Regions from separate parts of the Priestia sp. FSL W8-0001 genome, predicted to be linked through region 1. Evidence: riboswitches for the same ligand, from Rfam matches in the RefSeq annotation. Region 1 holds a riboswitch; each other region holds the start of a gene.
What was found. A riboswitch is a leader RNA that binds a small molecule or an ion and turns the genes downstream of it on or off. The one in region 1 is predicted to bind cobalamin.

Region 1 (7,883 bases):
AACATAGGAATCAAGCGGACGACCAAGCGTTACCTGTTTTTTGTTAAATAATACGTCCTGGAACCCCCAATTAGGTGCAGACAACGCAGTGGGATAGCCCATTTCTCCTTTTACTGCCATCATAGCAAGCTGTACGCCTCTGCTTGTCGCATCGCCGGCAGCCCAAGACTTTCTAGAACCGGTATTCGGCGCATGTCTGTAGGTACGTAAGCTTACCGTATCAATCCACGCATTGGACAAAGCGTTAATAATTTCTTCACGCGTTCCTCCAAGCATTTTGGTAACAACTGCAGTCGTGGCAATCTTCACAAACATCACGTGATCTAATCCAACTCGGTTTAAGCTGTTCTCTAACGCCAGCACGCCTTGAATTTCGTGCGCTTTAATCATCATTTCAAGCACATCACGAACGGCCAGCGGCTCTTTCCCTTCTGCTACGCGTACGCGGCTAATGTAGTCAGCTGTCGCTAAAATACCTCCAAGATTATCAGAAGGATGTCCCCATTCTGCCGCTAGCCACGTATCGTTGTAATCCAGCCAGCGGATGATGCAACCAATGTTGAACGCAGCTCGAATTGGATCTAACTCAAATGACGTTCCCGGCACCCGACTGCCATTTGGTACAACTGTTCCTGGAACAATGGGGCCGAGGAGCTTTGTGCACTCTGGATAACTAAGCGCCAGCATCCCGCATCCAATCGTATCAAGCAGGACATAACGAGCGGTTTGGAACGCTTCTAAACTCTTAATCTCTTTATGAAGAACGTAATCTGCGATTTCCTCTAATAAAACATCCGTTTTGACTTGCTCATTCGTTTTCAACATGTGCATCTTTCCTTTCTCCTCAAATTTATTTATGATAGAAATGGGTATTCGCCAAAATATCCATTCGGTGAGTGGCCGTGAACAACCCCAAATTGTTAAAAGCGGCGCTCGCCTACATAATGTACGCGCGGTCTAAAAAGTCGATTATGTTCATGTTGCTCAATAACATGCGCACACAACCCTACCGTTCTAGCACTGAAAAAGATCGGTGTATAAAGTGAAATAGGAATACCAAGCATCCAATAGACAGGTGCTGCGTAGTAATCCAAGTTCGGATAAAGACCTTTTTCACGCTTCATAAGCTCTTCGCCCGCTTCGCACATGCGATAAAGACGATTATCTCCTTGCAGGGCGCATAGCTGTTTGAGCGACTCTTTCATCATTAAAGCCCGCGGATCAATTTTGTTCATATACACGCGATGGCCAAATCCCATGATACGCTCTTTTTTATAAAGCTTAGCGATCAGCAGCTCTTCAAATTTATCTACAGTACCAGCTTCTAAAAGCAGTTCCATTACCGCTTCGTTAGCTCCTCCATGCAGGTTTCCTTTTAAAGAAGCAACCGCTCCTGTCAATGCACCGTATAAATCAGACTGAGTAGAAGAAATGACTCTCGCTGTAAACGTGGAGTTTGGCATCTCATGCTCACTATATAAAACAAGTGAACGATCAAAGATTTGCTCTTCCAGAGATGATGGCTTCTTCCCCGTAATCATGTAAAAGAAATTTGCGCTATACGATAACTCTTTAAGCGGACGAATCGGCTCTTTCTTTTCGATTAAACGGTAGCTGTTCGCCACAATCGCAGGCACTTTGCCTAACAGCTTGTAAGCACGGCTTTTATTTGCCGATAGAGAACGATTATCAAGCCCTTTATCAAAGCCTGAAAGAAATGAAATTCCTGTTCGCAAGCCATCCATTGGATGCGTGCCATTAGGGAGTAAGCAGAAGACATCCAACAGTTCATCTGGAATCTCGTACTCCCCTTTTAACATTTCTTCAACTAGTTCCTTCTCGTTAATATTCGGCAGCCTTTCTTCTAGTAAAAGGTAGATCATATCGAGGTAGCTCTTTGATTTTGATAGCTCAATCAGGTCATACCCTTGAATAATAATTTTCCCCTGTTGGGTATCAAGAAATGAAATCTTTGTTTCAGCAGCCACAACGCCTTCAAGTCCCGGAAAAAACCTCGCTTCAGTCTCCATCTCTCTTTTCCTCCATTCCAAATATCTCTTCACCTACTGTTTTGTAAGCCTTTTCAATATTGTGTAAAAAAAGAGCCTTCTTTTCAGCATCCCCCCTCTTGTCTACCACAAAATCTCTTAACTCCTGATAATAGTCTGAAAGTGTACAAGGGTTCTCTGCCACTACGTTATTCATAATGCTCGCTTTGAAGTAATTCACAAAATACTCAACTGATCCGTCCACAGCTGCTCACCTCCATCACGCGTACCCGCTAAAAAAGCAATAAAAAAACAACTTCCCAAAGAAGTTGTTAAGCCGCGAGACAATACTCAAATAAACATGTTTTTAAATCATTTTTAAAACATGTTTGTCACTTCGCACTTAACACCCCCTATCCGCGTAGGTATTGATGCATGCTAAAACAGGCAGGTCTCCTGGCTTATGATCATCGCTCTTCGAACCTTCCCATCTTCATTTCCATGAAAACAGTGGCTTTTTCGAATCGCTCCCAAATACAGTTGCGGGACAGCGTCGGATTCCAACCGAACTTCCCTTTTAAGCAGATGAAAGACACCTTTCACCTACACCTGTTTCTACATCGATATTATTTTCACTTTAAACATATCAAATTTTATAAATTTTTACAATTTTTATTTTCATTTCACTTAGCTAACACTGTACAACACTTCATTTTTCAAAGCACTTATCTTATAAATCCATTTATAACCTCTCTAGCAAAATCATAAATAAAATATAGAAAAACTGTTTTTTGTTAATTATTGGATAACAATTCCTGTATAATAAAGGAAAAACTTAAAAGTAAATTTGCTTTATGCCAAAGATGAAAGGAGCGATTTCATGAAAAAACGATGGATTTCCTGGTGGATTACGAACTGTTTTTGGGCCATGCTATTTGTTTTAGGCACTATTATGGTATGGACGCGAAAAGTGGACGGAGCGGGTGCCATTCAAACCCCTGAAATTAAACTATTATCCTTTATTGTGTTAGTGCTTGCCTTTGTCATTCCGCTTGTGATTCAAAGTGTATGGCTTGTTATTAATGTAAGAACGAGTAAATGAAACCCACCTCTCAATTCCGATCTTATAATCTCCCACTCTCCTATGTTATGATGAAACAAAACAGCTGTAAGGAGAATGAACCGTGAAGAAAAAAATAAAGGTCGTTGCCGCCGTTATTGAAAATGATCAAAACGAAGTCCTCTGTGCCCTCCGTTCAAACGACATGTCTCTACCGAACATGTGGGAATTTCCTGGTGGGAAAGTAGAAGAAGGCGAAGATATTTACTCTGCGATTGTGAGAGAAATCGAAGAAGAGCTTCACTGTAAAATCAAAGCAACGGAGCTACATAACGAACACACCCATGAATACGATACGTTTATTATTGAGCTCATTGCGATTAAAGCTGAAATTGTTGAAGGTACACCGCAGCCCACTGAGCATGCCAAGCTTGTTTGGTTAAACAAAGAAAATCTAGATTCACTTGTCTGGGCACCGGCGGACGTTCCGGCGGTTGAACTATTAGTAGAAAAGAAATAGCCTTCTCGCGATGAGAAGGCTATACTCTTTCCGTAAACTCCGTATACAGAAACGCTGGAATTTCATTTTCTAATTCTAAGATTACCGTAATCGGCTTTTCCCCGTGGTACTCAACCGTATTTCCTTTACCGATATAAATAAACGGTTCAGTCTTACCATCCATCTCACGATATTTTCGTACAAATAGATGCAGGTGAATACCTCTGTCTTTGTTAAAAATAATATTCTTTCCTCGCTCAGACTTTTGGGTCGTACTGTTTGGCGTTTGCCAGTGGAACGTGCGCTTATCGATGAACTTATCCTGATAGTTAATGCTTTCTTTAATATCTTCTTCCTTATGAAGATCAATAAATAAGAAAAACTCTTTATCATTTGTCAATAAGCCAGAACCACGAAACGAGCTGTGCGTTTTCCGGTAGTTAGATAGTAGCGCTGGGTCCATCATTGTGTACTGCTCATACAGCTTTAAGTGCGGTACGCCGTAATCTCGTTTACCGAACTCTTTCTCGTAGCGGAAAATGCCGTAATCAATCGCATCTTTAATAAACGGCTTAAACTGGTCGTTATGTAAAACATTCGCAAAGCGCTCCGTTTTCACCGCTTCTTCTCCGTTAAAATCAATTAGCTTTAACTTAGAACGAAGCTGTCCACTATCATAGTACGCTTGATTTAATACTTCAAACGCGTGCCTTACCGTATCTTCTTCCACATCCTCTACGTATTTCAAGATTTCTTGATTGGCTTGCTTCAGTGAAACTTTGTCATGACTTAGTAAATATTTTAAAATCACAAACTCGTACACGCGCTTGATTGGTAGCTTACTAGACAACTCCTTAAAGGCACTTTCAAAGTCTTCATGAAGTAACAGAGTTTTCAGCTGGTCGTCTTTTTCGGTTTTCGCTACAAACTGAAGATATGACTTTTCTTTATTGATAAACTTCACTGGGTCAGGCGCTCCATCAAACTTTAAATAGTCCATCAGGTAATACGGAATTATGCCTTGATTTAATTTTTTAAATTCGTTGTACTCTTCTCTCAGGTACTTCAGCGAATTGAAGTTTTCACGGTCAATTTGCGCTAAAATTCGGTCGCGTGATATCTCATCCATTTGAATATGTGTAGCACCTGGAATGCTTGGGAATCCCTTTGCGATGCCTACCTTTAAGCTTTCCTTATCGTAATAGCGGCTGCCGTTTAGAGCGAGCGCAATTAAAAAGACCTTGCTGTGATTTCCGATAAAATCAAGTACTGTTAAGAATGATTTGCTGGCGTGCTTGCGCAAACCGCGCCCCAACTGCTGGATGAATACAATTGGTGAATTCGTTGGACGAAGCATTAATACAGAATTCACCGACGGAATGTCCACACCTTCATTGAAAATATCCACTGAAAAAATGACTTCTAATTCATCTCTATCATCTTCTAATCGCTTAATACACTCTTGACGCTGGGGAATGGAATGGCCGCCATGTAACACTTCACTTTTGTAGCCGCGCTTATTAAACTCTTCTGCCATATACTCAGCGTGTTCAATGCTAGCGCAAAAGCCAAGCGTTTTACGCGTTAAGCCATCGTGACCATAAAACTCCATCTTTTCAATAATAAAGTCGACGCGCTCATTTACTTTTAACCGTTTGGTTACCTCAGCTATATCATCAATGTCAATACCGCTTAAATCAACATCTTCAATATCAGTAATACCAAAGTAGTGAAACGGTACGACTAACTGATCTTCTAGCGCTTCGTGAAGACGAACTTCAATGCCTATGTTGTTATCAAACAAATCAAATACATTCATGCTGTCGCTTCGCTCCGGTGTTGCCGTCATGCCTAGGGTAAATGCTGGCGTGAAATATTCCATCACTCGCTGATAAGAAGGACTTGTCGCATGGTGAGCTTCATCATAAATAATATAGTCAAACGAATCTCGCTCGAACTCACTATAGTACTTTGTTAACATTTGAATCGTCGCAAACAAGTAGTCTGCTTCTTGATCTTTTGAACTTCCCGTCAACAAGCCAAACGTCACTCCCTCGTTCACAAACAGTGTTTCAAACGTTTCTTTTGCTTTTTGAAGGATCTCTTCTCGGTGCACAATAAATAAAAGGCGCTTTGGTTTCACTTTTTGCACGTCAAATGCCGACATATATGTCTTACCTGTACCCGTTGCCGCAATAACTAGAGCTTTCGTTTCACCAAAACTGCGCAGGCGTTCTAGATTTTCCATTGCGCGCTGCTGCATCTTATTTGGCTTGATGTACTCACCCTTTTCAAAAATCATTTGAGGTTTGTAAGCTGATTCCTTTAACGCAGCCAAAAACTTCCCGTACTCCTCTAGAAATTCGCTTGTTGCGTCGTTACTAATGTCCCACAAGTGCTCGTATTCCTTTAGAACATCCTGAATGAAAGGCATCTCGCTCTTTGACACAACCTCTACATTCCACTCAATATTACTTTTCAACGCGCTTTGCGTCATATTCGCAGAACCAATAATTACTTTATAGTCGTTCTCATATTCAAAGATATAAACCTTCGTATGAAAACCTTTTTCTTCTACCGCGCTGAATACCTTAAGATCAATATTATCAAAGCTTTTAATCTTCTCTAATGCCTTCACTTCCGTAAAATTCAGATACGTCGATGTAATAATACGCCCTTCCACACCGCGACTAGCCGCTTCCTTCAAAGGGTCTAAAAGCAGCTGCAGCCCGCTAAAATTAATAAAGGCCACGCTAAAATAAAAGCTCTTGCACTCCTTCAAAGAAGTCACAAGCTCATGTAGAAGATTCGTGTTTTTCGAGTTTACTAGTAATCGATTTCCCATATAATCTACCACTCCACCTTTTTCCATTAAACTGTTACTTTTAGTTTAGGTGTTTAGATGGGGTGGATCAAGGGGTTTTTGGTAAATAAACAAGAGTTAAAGTAAGGCTTTAGAAGCCCTACTTAACTCTTTTGATTTGTGATACGGTTCACCCTATCATAAATAAGTAAGATTACAACAACACATCCATTCCAATTAACTTCACTAACAGCCTCATCCTTTCTTTTCCCTCAACCACTCCACACTCGCACCACTACGCTCCTCCAAAACCCCATCAAACCACTTCACAAACTCCGACTCCCCAGAATAAGATAAGCACAAATACTGCTTCGCTCTCGTCATTCCGATATATAGCAGGGACACTTCCCGCTCCTTATCTTCTTCTAGTGGAAACGGCATGGAGTTAACGTTGACGATGAAGACCGCTTGGTAGTCGAGACCTTTGCTGCTGTCGATGGTGCTGATTTTCACTTATTTGAACATCAAGAGAAGCTGAGCAAAAAGGGGGAAAATTAGACTTGGTGTCTACACGCCCATTATGTATCAGTCTATAAGGCGGGCTTAGCTGTATGTATGCTATATATTCGTAAATGATCGACATCATGTTACTTACCATAAAACCTTCTATTTTCATCTGTTATCTCCACGTAATCTTTATCGTACGCATACATATTTACATTATTTTTATTTATATAAATCTCATAAATGCGTTTATTATATTCCTTAAATTCACTTAAAACTAAACATTCTCTTTAGGCTATTCGAAATAACTAAAATAACTCATCTTCCTCCCAAAAAACAAACCCACTATCAATAACCCCCTGCAAATACTCATCAAAACTGTCAGCAATCACTTTGTATTCGTCCGGGTCATGCACAAAGCGAATGATTTGACCACTTACCCCCTCTGGAGAAGGATTAAAGTCAATATAGAGCCTTGATGTTCCGCCATTATTCATACAGTCTGCAAAATGAATATAGGTTTCAAGGTGAAGTCCGTCTGGATTGATTCTAGGATCAACGTCTTCCTCGTATTCCAACAGGTACGAAACGTCCTCTTCTTCTTTTGAACTATCGAGCATTTGCTGCGTAGATAGTAAATAGTACGGATATCTCCCTTCTTCAACATCTGAACCTAGCATATAAACGGCAATTTCATTTTCACCGTATTTACGCCAATATGTACCATCAATCTTTTCAAGTAGTGTGATTAATGATTGGGGACAATTTGGATACGTTGATTTTAGTAAGTCTATATCCTTTTTTGTAGCACCACACGCTGTATTTAGTTCTGCAAGATCACCTGTTGGTAACGCTGCTTTTAATCTCGTTACAAAATTATTTACTAAGTCCATTACCTTATCCTCCTATAACGATAGCCGCTCTTATCATGAGCAAGTTGATTTCATTTTGAGCACTTTCTTCTCTCTTATAACGTACGCTTAGATTACTGCACGCTCCATACTTCTAAACCATCATCAATTCCTTTAT
Region 2 (7,883 bases), 1.8 Mb from region 1:
ACAGAAGAGTGTCAACTCCCTTGTACGGTCAGCCGAAAAGGAAGTAAAGCTACGTGCAGAAACGGCATTCTTGAAGTCAAGCTCATAAAGTATACAAATTTACCTGAAACAGAAATTGATGTTCATCGCTTCGACTAAAAATGCTCGCTGTTTACACGGTGAGCATTTTTCATTGCGTAACAAGCTGATATTTATCAACTTCTCGTTTTATAATAGCTTTAATTTTTTTAGCATCTACTGCTTTTGTATCCGTATTTCTAACAGCACAAGCTGCAAAATTCCCTCGATTGATTCCCAACCCTCCAAGCTGAGCACTTACTTCCATTGCTGTTTCTAAAAGTGATTCATCTTTAAGAGGCATATCCGTAACAACTACGACGTTCACCTGTTCCTTACTTTTTGTAAACAAGAATAGCCACGTATATACTCCATCTTCGTAAAATGAAATTCGTGTAAAGCGATGATCGATCCCAGACCACGAAAGTAAATCGCTGCTTTTCTCTTCATCTGTGTACTGAACGATTTGCTTACACCAATGGATACCCTTTCCGCTATCTCCCGTAGAAAGGGTGCGCAGGGAATGTTCAAAGCTTACTGACAGACAACGTTCATTTTCTATGAGCGTATATAAGTTGGAAAAAGCTTGTAGTACCTTCTCTTCTTTCGGGGGACATATGCAAGCTGCCTTTTATGGACTCCAGGATGATAAAGTACGTGTAAATCAACTCCATAGACGTGCTGAAGAGTTTGCTGGTCACTAAAAATCTCTTCAATACCTCTTGCATAAACCTCTCCATCTTTTAACAAGATGGCGTCATCAGCAAATAGTGCTGCAATGTTTAAATCATGTAAAATCGCCACAATGGTTAAGTTTTCTTCTCGCTGCAGCTCTTTTAATAAATGCAGCAGTTCCATTGCGTGCTTTACGTCTAGATGATTTGTCGGTTCATCTAACAACAAATATTCAGGTTCTTGCGCTAAAGATTTAGCTAAAAGAACACGCTGTTTTTCCCCACCGCTCAAAGCATTGAATGAGTGATGACGATATCGCCACACATCCGTTCTTTTCATCACTCTTTCAATCACTTCTTTATCATAAGGTGATTCACTATTTAAAAACCGTTTCGTTTGGAAAGGATAGCGACCAAGCGCCACAATTTCACGAACGGTAAACTCTAGACCGATTTGGTTTTCCTGCGTCATAACCGCTATTTTTTGCGCTAACTGCGTAGCTGAATAGGAGGAAATTGACTTTTGTTCTAACTTAATTTCTCCTGCTGTTAGCGGTAGCACGCCCATCATCAAGCGAATGAGCGTGGTCTTTCCGCTCCCGTTTGGTCCAAGAAGCGTGCAAAATGAGCCTTTTTCCACGGTGAAAGCTACGCTTTTTACAGTAGGCTTATGCTTTTTATACCCACCAGTTACGTTACAAACCTCAATCATTCAATCCCTCTTTTCCTAATCCTTTCTTTAATAAGCAACAGCGTAAAAATAGGTGAGCCGATGAGCGCAGTTACCACACCAATTGGAAGCTCCTGTGGGTTTAGAATGGTTCGTGCTACAAGGTCTGCCAACACAAGATAGCTTCCTCCAATCAGAATAGAAAGAGGAAGCACATGCTTGTGGTTTGCACCTACCACCAACCTTACTAAGTGAGGAATGACAAGTCCAACAAAGCCGATTGCTCCAGAGACAGATACGGATGCACCTGTCAAAATAGCTGCCGATACCAAAATGATACGCTTTCTGCTTTTTACGTTAATTCCCATAAACTGTGCAGACTGATCGCCAAACGCAAAGCCATTTAGCTCGCGGGTATTCGCAAGTAAGCCGACCGTACCGATGATGAAAAACGGGAGTAAAAGCTGAACATGTCCCCAACCTCTCATTGACACACTTCCCATCAGCCAATACAAAATTTCACGCACTCCTTGCTCTGATGATAATGCAACCATAAGAGAAATCATAGCGCTCATGAACGATGACAAAATAATACCTGCTAAAATAATAGTTTCGTTAGCTAATGTCCCGCTCGCTAACTTTGTAATACCAAATACGAGTAAAAGCGTTAAAAAGCCAGATACAATCCCAATAATCGGTAGCGTATAGGTATGCATCCCAAATAGCTGCCAGTTAAAAAAGATAGCAAGCACCGTGCCAAGAGTGGCTCCAGAAGACACCCCGATGGTATACGGGTCCGCTAATGAGTTTCGAAGCAAGCCTTGAAAAGCTGCCCCCGCAATGGCAAGAGCTGCTCCAACTAAAAAGGCAACGACTACGCGTGGAAATCGAATTTCCCAAATAATGAGCTCCATGTTACTGGGGCCATGATATAAAGATAATCCAGACATGTTTTGAACAATAATTTTAATAACGTCTGTAACGGTTAAAGACACGGTACCTACAAAAACACCAGTAATAACTGTAGTTAAAACAAGGATTATACTAAAGACATAAAATAAGACAATTTTGTTTGCGATTTTTTTCATCTTGCATCAACTCCCTCTATCGGAAACCGAGGGCCGGGATTTTAACCTTTTTGTAAAGAATCTTTTACAGATAGCACGCCCCAACCGTTTGATAGTGAATTACTTTTTATATTCACTCATGATTTCATAAATTTGTTTCATATCAATTGCTTTTCGTACATGTGCAGCTAGCTTTTGAAAAGACTCTTCCTTTCGCGCCCTACTATTAAACGTTTTCTTAATCGGCACTAATCCTTTTTGCTGTCGAATATCGTTTAAATATGCACGTCGAAAGCCATCATTATGAAAAACATCATGTATGTATGTACCAATGACGCGACCAAAAACTGCTCCTTCTTTTATACCATTTAGCTCAGCAAAATGTACAGTTGGCTTGGTAGACGTTGTTTCGCCCATATGAATTTCGTAACCTTCAATTTGATAGGACTCATCGTGTAAAATAGCCCTTCCCGTTACCCGTTCTGTTCGCTTCTTTGTTTTCATTACAGTTTCAATAGGTAAAAGACCTAGCCCTTTAACAGATTTTTGGGTTGATTCCACTTCATTTGGGTCACTTATCACTTCACCTAAAATTTGATACCCACCGCAGATTCCAGCAATATCCACCTTATTCTTCTTTGTCAAAATAGCTTCTGCTAAGCCCGTTTCATACAAGTACTTTGCGTCTTCTAACGTATTCTTGCTCCCAGGTAAAATGATTAAATCAGGCGTTCCAAGCTGAGAAGGTTTTGTCACAAGCCTTACGTGGCAATCATCTTCAAAACGAATAGGATCTAGATCTGTAAAGTTCGACATGCGAGGATAAGAAATAACGGCAACATCAAGTTCTTTAGCTGGATTTGGAAGAGTAGGGTACGTAGTTAAAGCAAGTGAATCTTCTGCATCAATCTCCACATCATCCAGATAAGGAACGACGCCTAGAACAGGAAGTCCCGTATACTCTTCAAACCAATCAAGCCCTGGTTGCAACAGCGACAAGTCACCTCGAAATTTATTAATAATCACACCTACCACTTTTGACTTATGCTCTTTTGGAAGCAGCTGAATTGTTCCTACTAAGCTAGCAAAAACGCCTCCCTTATCGATATCTCCTACTAAAATAACGGGAGACTGTGCAATATCAGCTACTCGCATATTCACAAGTTCACGGTCGTTTAAGTTAATTTCAGCAGGACTCCCTGCTCCTTCAATGACAATATGCTCGTACTCAGAAGCAAGCTCTTCATACGCTTTGGTGATAATCTCACGTCCGGTTTCAAAGAAATCTTTCCTATACTCGTACGCATACATATTTTGCAAAGGAACACCATGAACGACGACCTGCGCCTCATACTCTCTTGTCGGTTTGATTAAAACCGGATTCATATTGGTCGTTGCTTCCACTCCAGCAGCTTCAGCTTGAATTCCTTGAGCACGTCCAATCTCTTTTCCATCCTTTGTAATATAAGAGTTAAGTGCCATATTTTGTGATTTAAACGGCGCTGTTTTGAAACCATCTTCTGCAAAAATTCGGCAAAAAGCAGTTGTAAGTAAACTTTTTCCAGCGTCCGAGTGCGTTCCTTGAATCATAAGAGGAATTGCTTTTTTCATCTGTATCACGCCTTTCATAGCAAAAAGCCTTGGCTAAAAACCAAGGCTTCATGACAACATCTTTATTCTTTTGATGTGCACGTCACCTATTTTCCCCGCCGAAAAATAAGAGTTAATGTTTAAAAGCAGGTCTCCTGGCTTGTGCTTCACTTTACTTCTGCACCTTCCTAGCTCATTGCTAGCGGTTTGTTGCAGGTTCATCCACACTTACAGTAGCGGGGGCTGCATCGGATTTCCACCGATTTCCCTATTATCCTTAAACGCATAAGGCACTTTTAAAACATAATCGTTTATAAATATTTTTTACGAAGCTGTTCTTGTAGGTTCTTTGTTTTTGATTGTGTCATTATACTTGCAGTTACAAAAACCAATAAAGACAGAACAACGGGAAGCACAACCGTATGCATGCCAAATGGGTTAGGAGCGTATGTGTGAATTAAAATATACACTAAAAGCCCCGTCACCATTCCCGAAATTGCTCCATATTTATTTCCTTTTGTCCAATATAATCCTAACACAATTGGCCAAATAAATACTGCTTCAAGTCCACCAAATGAAAATAAGTTAAACCAAATGAGTAAATCAGGTGGGTTAATAGCAAACAAAAATACTAAAATTCCAATAATCATTGTTGTTAAGAAGCTCCATCTTTTCACCTGCTGCTCTTTTGCTTTCGGATTAACGTAGTTTAAATACAAATCTTTTACAATAGCAGAGCTAATGATTAATAAAATAGAGTCTACCGTCGACATAATGGCTGCCATCGGCGCAGCAAGTACAACTCCTGCTAACCAAGGTGGTAATACTTCAAGAGTTAACGTCGGCATCACAGTGTCTCCCACTTCAATTCCTGGAATTACAGCACGAGCAAACACACCAATAAGATGCATCCCTAACATAATCACACCAACTACTACCGTACCGATAAGCATGGCTTGATGCATCGCTTTCGAGTTTTTATAAGACATCGCTCGAACGGCCACCTGTGGCAGTCCCACAACTCCTACTCCAACTAAAATCCAAAATGATGACACATAAAGCGGTGTTAATGAACGATCTGCTCCGTACGGGGTCACAAGATTTGGATTTTCATTCACTAAGTCTTTCATGATTGCTTCGACACCGCCGCCAGCATAAATAGTAGCGATTAGTAAAATAATCGTCCCTACAAGCATTACAATTCCCTGCAGGGCATCGGTTAGTACGACAGCACGAAACCCACCAATTGATACATAAACAAGTACGGTGACTGCAAAGATGACAAGCGCACTTTTGTATGAAATGCCTACAAAACCTTCAATTAATCTAGCTCCTCCAACCCACTGAGCAGCTAAAGAAGCAAATAGAAAAAGGACAATGCTTACAGCAGAAACAATCACAACAATATTGCTTTCATATCGCTTTTTCAAAAAATCAACAAGCGTAACGGCATTCATCTTTCGCGAAACAATGGCGAATTTTTTGCCAAGAGTTGTGAGAACAAAGTAACCTGTTACAACTTGAATCACGGACAATAGTACCCAAGCAAGTCCGGTTTGATATGCTGTACCAGGACCACCAATAAAGCTGCTCGCACTTCCGTACGTCGCGACCATCGTCATGGCAAGAACAAACCCTCCAAGCTCTCTGCTTCCTAGAAAATAATCATTAATAAATGAACTTGCCGTGCTTGTTTTTTTAGCGGTAATAAAGCCAATCGCAAAAATTAATAGAACAAACACAACAAGAGGAACAACAACAGCCCAGTTCATTCGCTCTCACCTCTTTCTTCATCTTCTAAAGGAAGATCTGAAAAGAAAAAGCGAACAATAATCCAGACCAGTAAAATAATGAGCGGGATTCCAAGTACGCAGCTATAAAAAAACCAGGCCGGAAACCCCAATATGTATGTATACTCTGATACGGGCTTTGAACCAAGTCCGTACGCAAAACCAAACCACCATGCAAAGTGGAAAAGAGCCAGGCCGATACCGATTAAAGCTTCTTTATGTGCGATTCGATAACGCCAATCGGCTTTTTTCTTCATGTTCGTTCTCTCCTTCTTTGAAATGTTGCAGAAGATGTGCATTATGATTATAACGTTCCAAAACATATGAAGCTATCCCTTTTGCTAAATTCATGACATTTTTTCCTATTTACCGCTTAAATATTAAATAAATACTACTTTTTATACCAATTACTGCATTATACTAAATAGGAATAAACGATGGGAGTAGCTTATGAAAAGAAAATTTATCTACGTACTTACTTCTTTACTAATTGGATACGTGTTGTTTGCGTCATATCATATTTATTCTGCAGCTAGTTCACCTCCTCCAAAAAACGCAGACTACATTATGATTCTTGGAGCTAAGGTAAATGGAAAAGAGCTATCTTTAAGTTTACGAGAGCGCATGATTACTGCGCTGCATTATTTAGAAGATAATCCTTCAACTATTGCTATTGTCTCAGGTGGACAAGGTGATGATGAAGACATCTCTGAAGCGGAAGCAATGTCTACTTTTTTAGTAGATCACGGCGTTGACTCTGCTCGCATTATACAAGAAAATCAATCTACTTCCACTTATGAAAACTTTCTCTATACCAAAAAGCTTATTGATATCAATGACAAACATATTGTACTCGTCAGCAACCAGTTTCATTTATACCGCGCATCACTGATTGCCAAAAGACAAGGATATAACGTATACCCATTAGGTGCAGAAACACCAAACGTCGTGAAGCTTCAATCATATGGTCGTGAGTATGCGGCAATTATTAAAACTTGGCTATTTGATCGTGAATAAGCCATTTCGTTTTTTAGATAGATAAGTAATTGGTTATTAACTAGTTTCTCTCAACAGCTTTACTTCAATACTCCTTTCGCTTACTTTATGTAAGGTTCTTCTCTTTGGTCGTGAAGTTTTAAGAAGTGTAGCACCTAATGCTTTGTGCTATAATATGTGTTATAGGAGTGAAACAAATGAATCAATCAACCTTATGTCCACGCTTTGAAAAAGCAATGACGATTTTAAGTCAGCGCTGGACCGGGCTCATTATTTATAAGCTTCTGTCTGGACCCCAGCGTTTTTGTGCCATCGAATCATCCATTTCAGTAAGCGGCCGCGTACTATCAGAACGCTTGAAAGACCTTGAACAACAAGGGATTGTCAAGCGTGAGGTCTTTCCAGAAACGCCTGTACGCATCGAGTATTCCTTGACGGAAAAAGGAAAAGCGCTTGAACCTATTATGATAGAAATTGAAAAATGGTCGCAGCAATGGTTGGAACAAGATAATTTGTCATAACGTAAACAAAGAACCCCCGTATAAAAGGGGGTTTTCTTTGTTTCATTTTATTGTGCGACTGCTGCTAACTTTTCACGATACTTCTTCGTAACGTTTACCATTTGAGTTAAAGCATCGATTACCTGCTTTTCATTTCGTGTTTTCAAACCGCAGTCTGGATTAACCCAAAATTGTGCTGGGTTTAACACGCGAAGAGCACGGTCAAGATTATTTGTCATTTCTTCAAAGCTTGGAATACGAGGGCTATGAATGTCGTAAATGCCAAGCCCGATTTCTTTATCGTATGAATACTGCTCGAATGAAGAAATAATATTGCCATGACTTCTGGATGCTTCAATTGAAATGACATCTGCGTCTAGTGCAGAGATTGTGTCAATCATGTCATCAAATTTCGAATAGCACATATGCGTATGAATTTGCGTTGTATCTTCTACACCCGTTGTTGCTAGACGGAACGCTTCAACAGTAGCATTTAAATACGCGGCTTGCTTTTCAGCTCGAATTGGCAATCCTTCTCG
Region 3 (7,883 bases), 3.1 Mb from region 1:
TGAGTTAGGGAGCTGTCAAGTTATTAATGTAAAAGTTGGACGGGTAGGCGGCTTAACAGAAGCAAAACGAATTCATGACTTGTGCCAGAAAAGTAATGTTCGACTATGGGTAGGGGGAATGCTGGAATCGGGTATATCAAGAGCTCATAATATTGCATTAGCTTCATTAGAGAATTTCACGATACCTGGAGACATTTCAGCTTCTTCACGCTATTGGAACAAAGATGTCATTCTTCCAGAAGTAGAAGTGGATGATGGGTTAATTCATGTGCCAAAAGAACCAGGCATTGGCTATCGGGTGGATAGGATATTTTTAAATAAAGTTTCCACATATCAAAAAACATATGCATAATGTAAATCCACTTTAAAAGTGGATTTCAGTTTGTCGACAAAAGGGATTCGGAATGGTCTCATTCCGAACCCCTTTTTAGCTTTTTATGGGATTTGAAGCTATTTAATAAAAAGACAGACCTCTTCGAGTTCATCATTTAGGCCATTTTTGGACCTTGCCACGTCCAGTTGGCCATCTTCTTCAGGTTCATGGCAGCGAAAGTAAGCATCGCCTGCATCGACAATTTTTTAAGTCCCCTTAACGTTGTCCAACGCATGCCATGCTTTTCTTTTCCATCTGCGAATACACGCTCAATGGTTTCTTTACGTTTGGCATAAATCTCTTTCACCTCTGCGTGATAGCGAAGATGGTCTGCCTCTTCTACGTATTCCTGCCAAATATGACGCGTCACCACTTTCTGGTGGTCTTTACTCTCCGTACATCTGGCTAAAAATGGGCATGTCGCACAAATCTGTTTTGGCGATTTGTACTCCCGATATCCTTCTTTATTCGTTGTCGAGTAGGCCAAGATCTCACCTGCCGGGCAAAGATAACAGTCAAAGTATTCGTCATACACATAGTCATGTTTTCGGAAAAAACCTTTTTTCGTACGTGGTCGTGTGTATGGCAAGGCAGGGGTCATCCCCTGTTCCAATAAGTAACGGGTAATCGCAGGAGTTTTGTACGCGGCATCTGCGGCGACCGCTTCAGGCTTTCCGACTCTCTCGATGACCTTTCCGACCAATGGCTCTAAAATCTGACTATCATGTGTGTTGCCAGGTGTGACCATGGTGCCAAGCACAAAACCGTTACGATCCGCGGCTGCGTGAAAAGAATAGGCGAACTGCTTCGTCCGTTCATCCTTCACATAGTAACCACTCTCTGGATCGGTGGTGCTTTCTTTGATTTCTTTCTTCTCTTCCTTCTCAAACTTGTCCGGAGGAAATGGTTTTTTTCCGTGATCTTCCCGGTCCTGGTTAATCTCTTCTTGAAGGCGTTCCTGATACGCGCGTGTCTCTTTGCGAACGACTTTCTTTTCAAATTTGCGTTTGTTCGCACTCGCTTTAACATGGGTCGAATCCACGAAAACGTGCTCGGCACTGATTAGCTTTTTCTCGGCAGCTTCCTTTAAGATGCGATAGAAAATCTGTTCAAACAGATCGGTATCTTTAAAACGGCGTTCATAGTTTTTTCCGAACGTAGAGAAATGAGGCACTTTATCGTGGAAACCATACCCAAGGAACCAGCGATAGGCCATATTGGTTTCCACTTGTTCAATCGTTTGGCGCATGGACCGGATTCCAAACGTGTATTGAAGGAAGGTCAATTTAATTAAGATGACAGGATCAATACTGGGACGACCGATTTCTGAATACATGTCCTTCACCAAGTCATAGATGAACGAAAAATCAAGTGCTGCCTCTATTTTACGAACCAAGTGGCTGGCCGGTACCAATTGATTTAACGTAATCATTTCTAATTGATCTCGTTGAATGGGATTATGTTTCGAAAGCATGTCAATCACCTCAAGTTATGTAGTACTTCCATTGTAAAATAAAAAAGACTGTAGGCAAACTGGATTTCTTCCAGTTTGTCTACAGTCTGAAATCCACTTTAAAAGTGGATTTTTTATTGTGAGTTCGGTTTTTAAAAAAATTTTCTTTTTATTTATATAGCAGCTGTCTAGTCATGTGAAAAAAAGTTTGATTAAATTTCATAAATCAAATAGTACAACCAATCCGAGAAAACATGTTATGATGGAATAGTTTGATGAAAAATAAGACTGTTTGTAGTGGCTAGTTGCTAATACCTAACAAAACTTTTAAAAATTTCTTTTTTTACATATGTTTAGGAAACCTTACTTAACAAAGGCGTAAATCAGTATGTTAAGTAAGGGTGGGGTAAATGTGCGGGAATTTATTTTGAAAAAGATATTGTAGTTCTGTAAGTTGTCCCTTATAATGTGTTTATAACACAACATCTTGTTTTTGATTAAAACTTCATATACTATATTTTGTGTTTTCCAGTAGAAAAGGTGTCTGAAAAAAGACTTAAAAGGGAATTTGGTGTAAATCCAAAACTGTCCCCGCAACTGTGAATGCTGATGAAATAAGGAATAGCCACTGTGAGTAACGATCATGGGAAGGCCTTAGAGTAAAGCGAAGCATAAGTCAGGAGACCTGCCTTTTTTATGACGTTTTATCTTCTTCGGGAGGTGAGAGGATAGAGCGAGGATTGAGAAAAGACATTTTGTCTTCTTTTATCTTCGTTCTATTCGCTCACTGCGTCAGGTGAGCGATTTTTTTATGCTGGAGAAAAAGGAGGAACTTATTTTTATGATTAATACAACAGATTTAAATAAACTTGAAAAAGTAAATTATGATATGAAACTACTTGGTGAAAAATTTCCACAACTTGATTTTTCATGGTATGAGGAAAAGGTAGTAGAAACAGTTGCTGCGAAAGAGAATATGACGGACGAAAAAATAGCAAATGTTTTTATTTTAGCAGCACTTGAGCGAATTTCAATGGATGAGCCAGATTGGACATATGTAGCAGCTCATATCTATTTACAAGAGCTATATCGCAAAGCTGCCGCCAATAGAAAATACGATCAAGCTGAAAGGTACGGCTCATTTTATAAGCTTATTACAGAGCTTACAGATATGGGGATTTATAGTACACAGCTTTTGGATACATACTCTGTGGAAGAGATTAATGAGCTAGGCTTAGCCATTGATTATACAAAAGATAGCCTATTTACGTATATTGGCCTGTTGACATTAGCTGATCGCTATTTAGCAACATCACATGATAAGCGTGTATACGAGCTACCGCAGGAACGCTTTTTAATTATTGCTATGACACTCATGGCAAATGAAAAGAAAGAAGAGCGTTTAGCGCTGGTAAAAGAGTCATATTGGGCACTTTCAAACCTTTACATGACAGTGGCAACGCCGACATTAGCGAACGCAGGAAAAAGCTATGGACAGCTATCAAGCTGCTTTATTGATACGGTTGATGATAGTTTACGAGGTATCTATGATAGCAATACGGACTTAGCTACGCTAAGTAAAAACGGTGGTGGAATTGGCGTATATCTAGGTCATATCCGTAGCCGAGGTAGCGATATAAAAGGGTTTAAGGGCGTATCATCAGGAACAATTCCTTGGATGAAACAGCTTAATAACACAGCAGTTAGTGTTGATCAACTGGGTCAACGTCAAGGGGCAATTGCTGTATATCTAGACGTATGGCATAAGGATATTTTTTCTTTCTTAGATGCACGTTTAAACAATGGAGACGAGCGTCAGCGTACGCATGACTTATTTACTGGCGTTTGCTTGCCGGATTTATTCATGGAAGCTGTTGAAAAACGTGAAGACTGGTACTTGTTTGATCCTCATGAAGTTCGTACGGTAATGGGTTACTCGCTAGAAGATTTCTATGATGAAGAGGAAGGCAGCGGCTCCTTTAGAAATCGTTATCGTGAATGTATTGAAAATGAATCCCTATCAAGAGAAAAAGTGCCTGCGATTGAAATTTTTAAACGAATTATGATTTCACAATTAGAAACAGGAACACCATATATGTTCTACCGTGATACAGTGAACCGTGCTAACCAAAACCGTCATGAGGGCATGATTTATTGCAGTAACTTATGTACAGAAATTACGCAAAATCAAAGCATGACAACAGTGGTTGAAGAAATCACAGAAGATGGAAAAATCGTCATTACAAAGCAACCAGGTGACTTTGTCGTTTGCAATCTATCGTCTATCAACTTAGCACGTGCAGTAACGGAAGATGTACTTGAACGCCTTGTGCCCATTCAAGTTCGTATGCTAGATAACGTAATTGAACTGAATAACCTTCCAGTTCTACAGGCAAAACTAACAAACCAACGCTATCGTGCTATCGGTTTAGGTACGTTTGGCTGGAACCATTTATTAGCTCTACAAAAGATCGCTTGGGAAACAGAAGAAGCTGTTCAGTATTGCGATGAGTTATATGAAAAAATTGCTTACCTAACGATTCAATCAAGCATGGAGCTTGCAGAAGAAAAAGGAGCATACCCTCTATTTGAAGGGTCCGATTGGGAAACAGGAGCTTATTTTGCAGCACGCGGTTACGAAAGTAATCAGTGGAATGAGCTACAGGCGCTTGTGAAAGAAAAGGGAATTCGAAACGGATATTTAATGGCCGTTGCGCCGAATTCATCTACTTCCATCATTGCTGGGTCTACGGCTAGTATTGATCCGATTTTCCGTAAGTTCTATTCAGAAGAGAAGAAAAACTATAAAATTCCAGTTACTGCTCCAGATTTGTCACCGGAAACGAATTGGTATTATAAGTCTGTTTATTTAATCGACCAACATTGGAGCATTAAGCAAAATGCAAAGCGTCAGCGTCATATTGACCAATCTATATCGTTTAACATTTATGTTCAAAATGATATTCGTGCAAAAGATTTACTAGATTTACACATGACTGCATGGAAAGAAAAGCTAAAAACAACGTATTATGTTCGCTCTACGTCTAGCGAAGTAATTGATGAGTGTGAAAGCTGCCATAGCTAAGAAAGGAGTCGATTTTGTTGACGAACAGTCTAAAGAAACGTGAGATTATGAATGAAAATGCCCCGAACCGCTCAACGGGAATTATTAATGGTGAAACCTCAAATATTTTAAACTGGGATGATGTACGATTTTCTTGGGCGTTTCCAAAGTATAAGCGCATGCTAGCTAATTTCTGGACACCGTTTGAAATTAATATGGGACAGGACATCAAACAGTTTCCACAGCTTACAGCGGATGAACAGGAGAGCTTTTTAAAGATTATTGGTTTGTTGGCTTTATTGGACAGCATCCAGTCAGATTATGCGAGCAAAGTTGCTGATTATGTTACGGATTCTTCAATCAATGCGCTGATGATTATTTTAGCTCAGCAGGAAGTTGTTCATAATCACTCTTATTCATATGTATTATCAAGCTTAGTGCCAAAAGCTAAGCAAGATGAAGTATTTGAATATTGGCGTACGGATGAAAAGCTTCGTGCACGCAATGACTTTGTGACAAATGGTTATAAAGCATTCGCTGAAGAGGCAACAGTTGAAAACTTTTTAAAGTCCATTGTATATGATGTTATTTTAGAAGGTCTGTTCTTCTATAGTGGGTTTGCGTTTTTCTACAACTTAGCACGCAATCAAAAAATGGTTGCCACATCCACGATGATTAACTATATTAATCGTGATGAGCAGCTTCATGTGGGGTTATTTGAAAAAATCTTTAAAGAAGTGCTAAATGAAAATCCAGAACAGCGTACGGCTGAGCTTGAAGAGTTTGTTACTTCAACATTCCGACAAGCTGCCCAGCTTGAAATTGAATGGGCTGAGTCAGTCATTGGTGAGAAGTTTGATGGAATTACGATGAAAGATATTCGTCAATACATCGAATATATGGCAAATAAACGCTGTAATCAAATGGGATTTGGGCGCGTAGCGTTTCCTGATGCACCAATTGAAAATCCGCTGCGTTGGATTGTTGCGTATCAAGAGGTTGACCTTGGTAAGACAGACTTCTTTGAGCAAAAGTCAAGACAATATACAAAAGCATCAGATGTAAATGGATTTGATGATTTGTAAAATAAAGAAGCTGACTAAATGGCTACAACAGTTTTAGTCAGCTACCTGTGTTGAAATAAGGCCTAGTTCAATAGCACGAGTAGTGATAAGTAGGTCAATTTCAGGTGGAATGGTTTCTAATGTTCCACATTCATACTGCCATAAATGAGCAAATGATTGCACATAAATGGGGAACGTTTGTTTATTGGCTTTAACAGCTTCTGCTTTGAAAAAATGAACAAGTTGATTGGTATTCATATATTACCTTCACTTTCGTTGATATGAAAAAGGACAACCCGCGTGGTTGTCCTTTTTTATTAATTAGGAATAGAACAAAGTTTGTTTTAGGATAACCGATTTAAAGATCTTCAGGTTTAAATGTTTTACAATCTGTTTCGCGGCTATTAGAAGCCTTTTTACCAGCATGGCTGACTACGTAAATTTCGTCTGCTCCACAACGGTTGCCTTGCTTCCAATAATGACAGTTATTCACTTCACAAAGAACGTTTTGTGACATATATTCCCCTCCTTTATACGCGTGATATATGTAGTATGGTCAATTTTCATTATTGTTATAATCGAGAGATTAGAAAATTAATTGAGAATTTTTATCAATTAATAATTGACAAAGAGAATCATTCTCAATTATTCTATGTATATAGCAAACAAGATTAAATCATCGTTAAGATTTTAAATAAACTTAATTTTATCGTATAGGAGGAGAAATACATGTCATCAGTTATGGTTGTTGGAGGAGATCGTTTAAAGCATATTACAGATCGGTTAGCAGGTGAGGGGTTTAACGAAGTTATTCATCTTGATGGAAGAAAAAGTAATATGGTGAAGCGAGAAATTCCGGATCATATTGGTTTTGTACTTGTGATTACAGATTTTATTAACCACAACATGGCAAAGGTCATTAAAGAAAAAGCGAAAAAGCAGCAAAAGCCAATTTATTTTGTTAAGCATTCATGGAGCGCAATTCGCAAAGTAATTGAACAAGTATCATAAAGGATAAAGCAACAGGTGATTTTATAAAGCGTGGTGACAGGATGCAATTAAAAGTTCAAATCAAAACCTTGGCTAGTCATCATATTGAAGAGTTTATTCAATGCCCTTATAAATTTTATCAGAGGCAGCTTAAAGCTCGTAAACACCAACTGGTTGATTGGCGAAGTCTCGTCAGCGTAACCATTCATAAGGTTGTCAAAGAATATTATGCAAAAGCGCCATATGAAAGATCTGCATATTTTATTTTACAATTAATTGAAAGGTATTGGTCCAAGCTCTCACCGGAACTTTTCCAATCGAAAATTCATTACTATGAAGTCCTAGCATCGGTGAGTGATCATTTGTTAACGTTTCTTATGAGTGAATTGCAAGATGATACGCCACTATTTGTTTATGAAAAATATGGAGTATACGTTCCTGAATTAGAAACAAATATTTCACTGTTAATTGATGCAGCATATTGGTCGGATTCTTCTTATGAAGTAACAAAGTTTCTAATTGATGATCAATCAGAAGTAAAAGAAATGCTGACAGCCTTTATGATGGTTTTTACCAAGCATGCATTCAATAGAATGCCAAAAGCTATTCATTTCTATTCACTTCTAACAGGGAAGAGAGAGACTGTTGAAATTGTATCTGAAAATTATTTAGAGTCAGTTAATAAACTGAAAATGATGAAAGATGTACTAGAAGAGCCAAAGTTTTTTCAAAAGACAAGTTCATTACAAGAGTGCAAAAATTGTCCACTTCGATTTGAGTGCATCACAGATTCAACTATTCAAGCTGAGAAACTAACAATGTTTATGTGAAAAAGGTGGCACCTTAATGACAGAAGGCTTAAAAGTAGAGCTTGCTCCATATGGAGAAGATGTAGAAAAGTGTAAAGCGTATGCACTTAATATTGCAGCAAACATAATA

Region 2: it holds a riboswitch for cobalamin, as region 1 does, so the genes downstream of both, MKZ18_RS12120 (cobyric acid synthase) here and MKZ18_RS02345 (hypothetical protein) in region 1, are expected to answer to the same signal.
Region 3: it holds a riboswitch for cobalamin, as region 1 does, so the genes downstream of both, MKZ18_RS18875 (ribonucleoside-diphosphate reductase subunit alpha) here and MKZ18_RS02345 (hypothetical protein) in region 1, are expected to answer to the same signal.

The regions. Positions count from the first base shown of each region.
Region 1 covers NZ_JBBPAL010000001.1:440,278-448,160, reverse strand. Annotated here, with positions in the region: gene MKZ18_RS02355 (bifunctional 2-methylcitrate dehydratase/aconitate hydratase) at 1-825, opposite strand, end outside; gene mmgD (citrate synthase) at 921-2,030, opposite strand; gene MKZ18_RS02345 (hypothetical protein) at 2,020-2,253, opposite strand; cobalamin riboswitch at 2,418-2,616, opposite strand; gene MKZ18_RS02340 (DUF3923 family protein) at 2,869-3,090, shown strand; gene MKZ18_RS02335 ((deoxy)nucleoside triphosphate pyrophosphohydrolase) at 3,173-3,568, shown strand; gene MKZ18_RS02330 (DEAD/DEAH box helicase) at 3,588-6,392, opposite strand; partial or broken gene MKZ18_RS02325 (3'-5' exonuclease) at 6,606-6,863, opposite strand; gene MKZ18_RS02320 (SMI1/KNR4 family protein) at 7,163-7,747, opposite strand.
Region 2 covers NZ_JBBPAL010000001.1:2,279,298-2,287,180, forward strand. Annotated here, with positions in the region: gene MKZ18_RS12100 (Hsp20/alpha crystallin family protein) at 1-138, shown strand, start outside; gene MKZ18_RS12105 (hypothetical protein) at 170-409, opposite strand; gene MKZ18_RS12110 (ABC transporter ATP-binding protein) at 616-1,443, opposite strand; gene MKZ18_RS12115 (FecCD family ABC transporter permease) at 1,440-2,489, opposite strand; gene MKZ18_RS12120 (cobyric acid synthase) at 2,589-4,079, opposite strand; cobalamin riboswitch at 4,187-4,371, opposite strand; gene panF (sodium/pantothenate symporter) at 4,370-5,830, opposite strand; gene MKZ18_RS12130 (YhdT family protein) at 5,827-6,105, opposite strand; gene MKZ18_RS12135 (YdcF family protein) at 6,299-6,865, shown strand; gene MKZ18_RS12140 (winged helix-turn-helix transcriptional regulator) at 7,042-7,365, shown strand; gene metE (5-methyltetrahydropteroyltriglutamate--homocysteine S-methyltransferase) at 7,413-7,883, opposite strand, start outside.
Region 3 covers NZ_JBBPAL010000001.1:3,585,261-3,593,143, reverse strand. Annotated here, with positions in the region: gene menC (o-succinylbenzoate synthase) at 1-352, shown strand, start outside; gene MKZ18_RS18880 (IS1182 family transposase) at 489-1,847, opposite strand; cobalamin riboswitch at 2,348-2,533, shown strand; gene MKZ18_RS18875 (ribonucleoside-diphosphate reductase subunit alpha) at 2,716-4,911, shown strand; gene MKZ18_RS18870 (ribonucleotide-diphosphate reductase subunit beta) at 4,929-5,975, shown strand; gene MKZ18_RS18865 (hypothetical protein) at 6,009-6,212, opposite strand; gene MKZ18_RS18860 (DUF1540 domain-containing protein) at 6,313-6,471, opposite strand; gene MKZ18_RS18855 (DUF2325 domain-containing protein) at 6,684-6,965, shown strand; gene MKZ18_RS18850 (hypothetical protein) at 7,007-7,774, shown strand.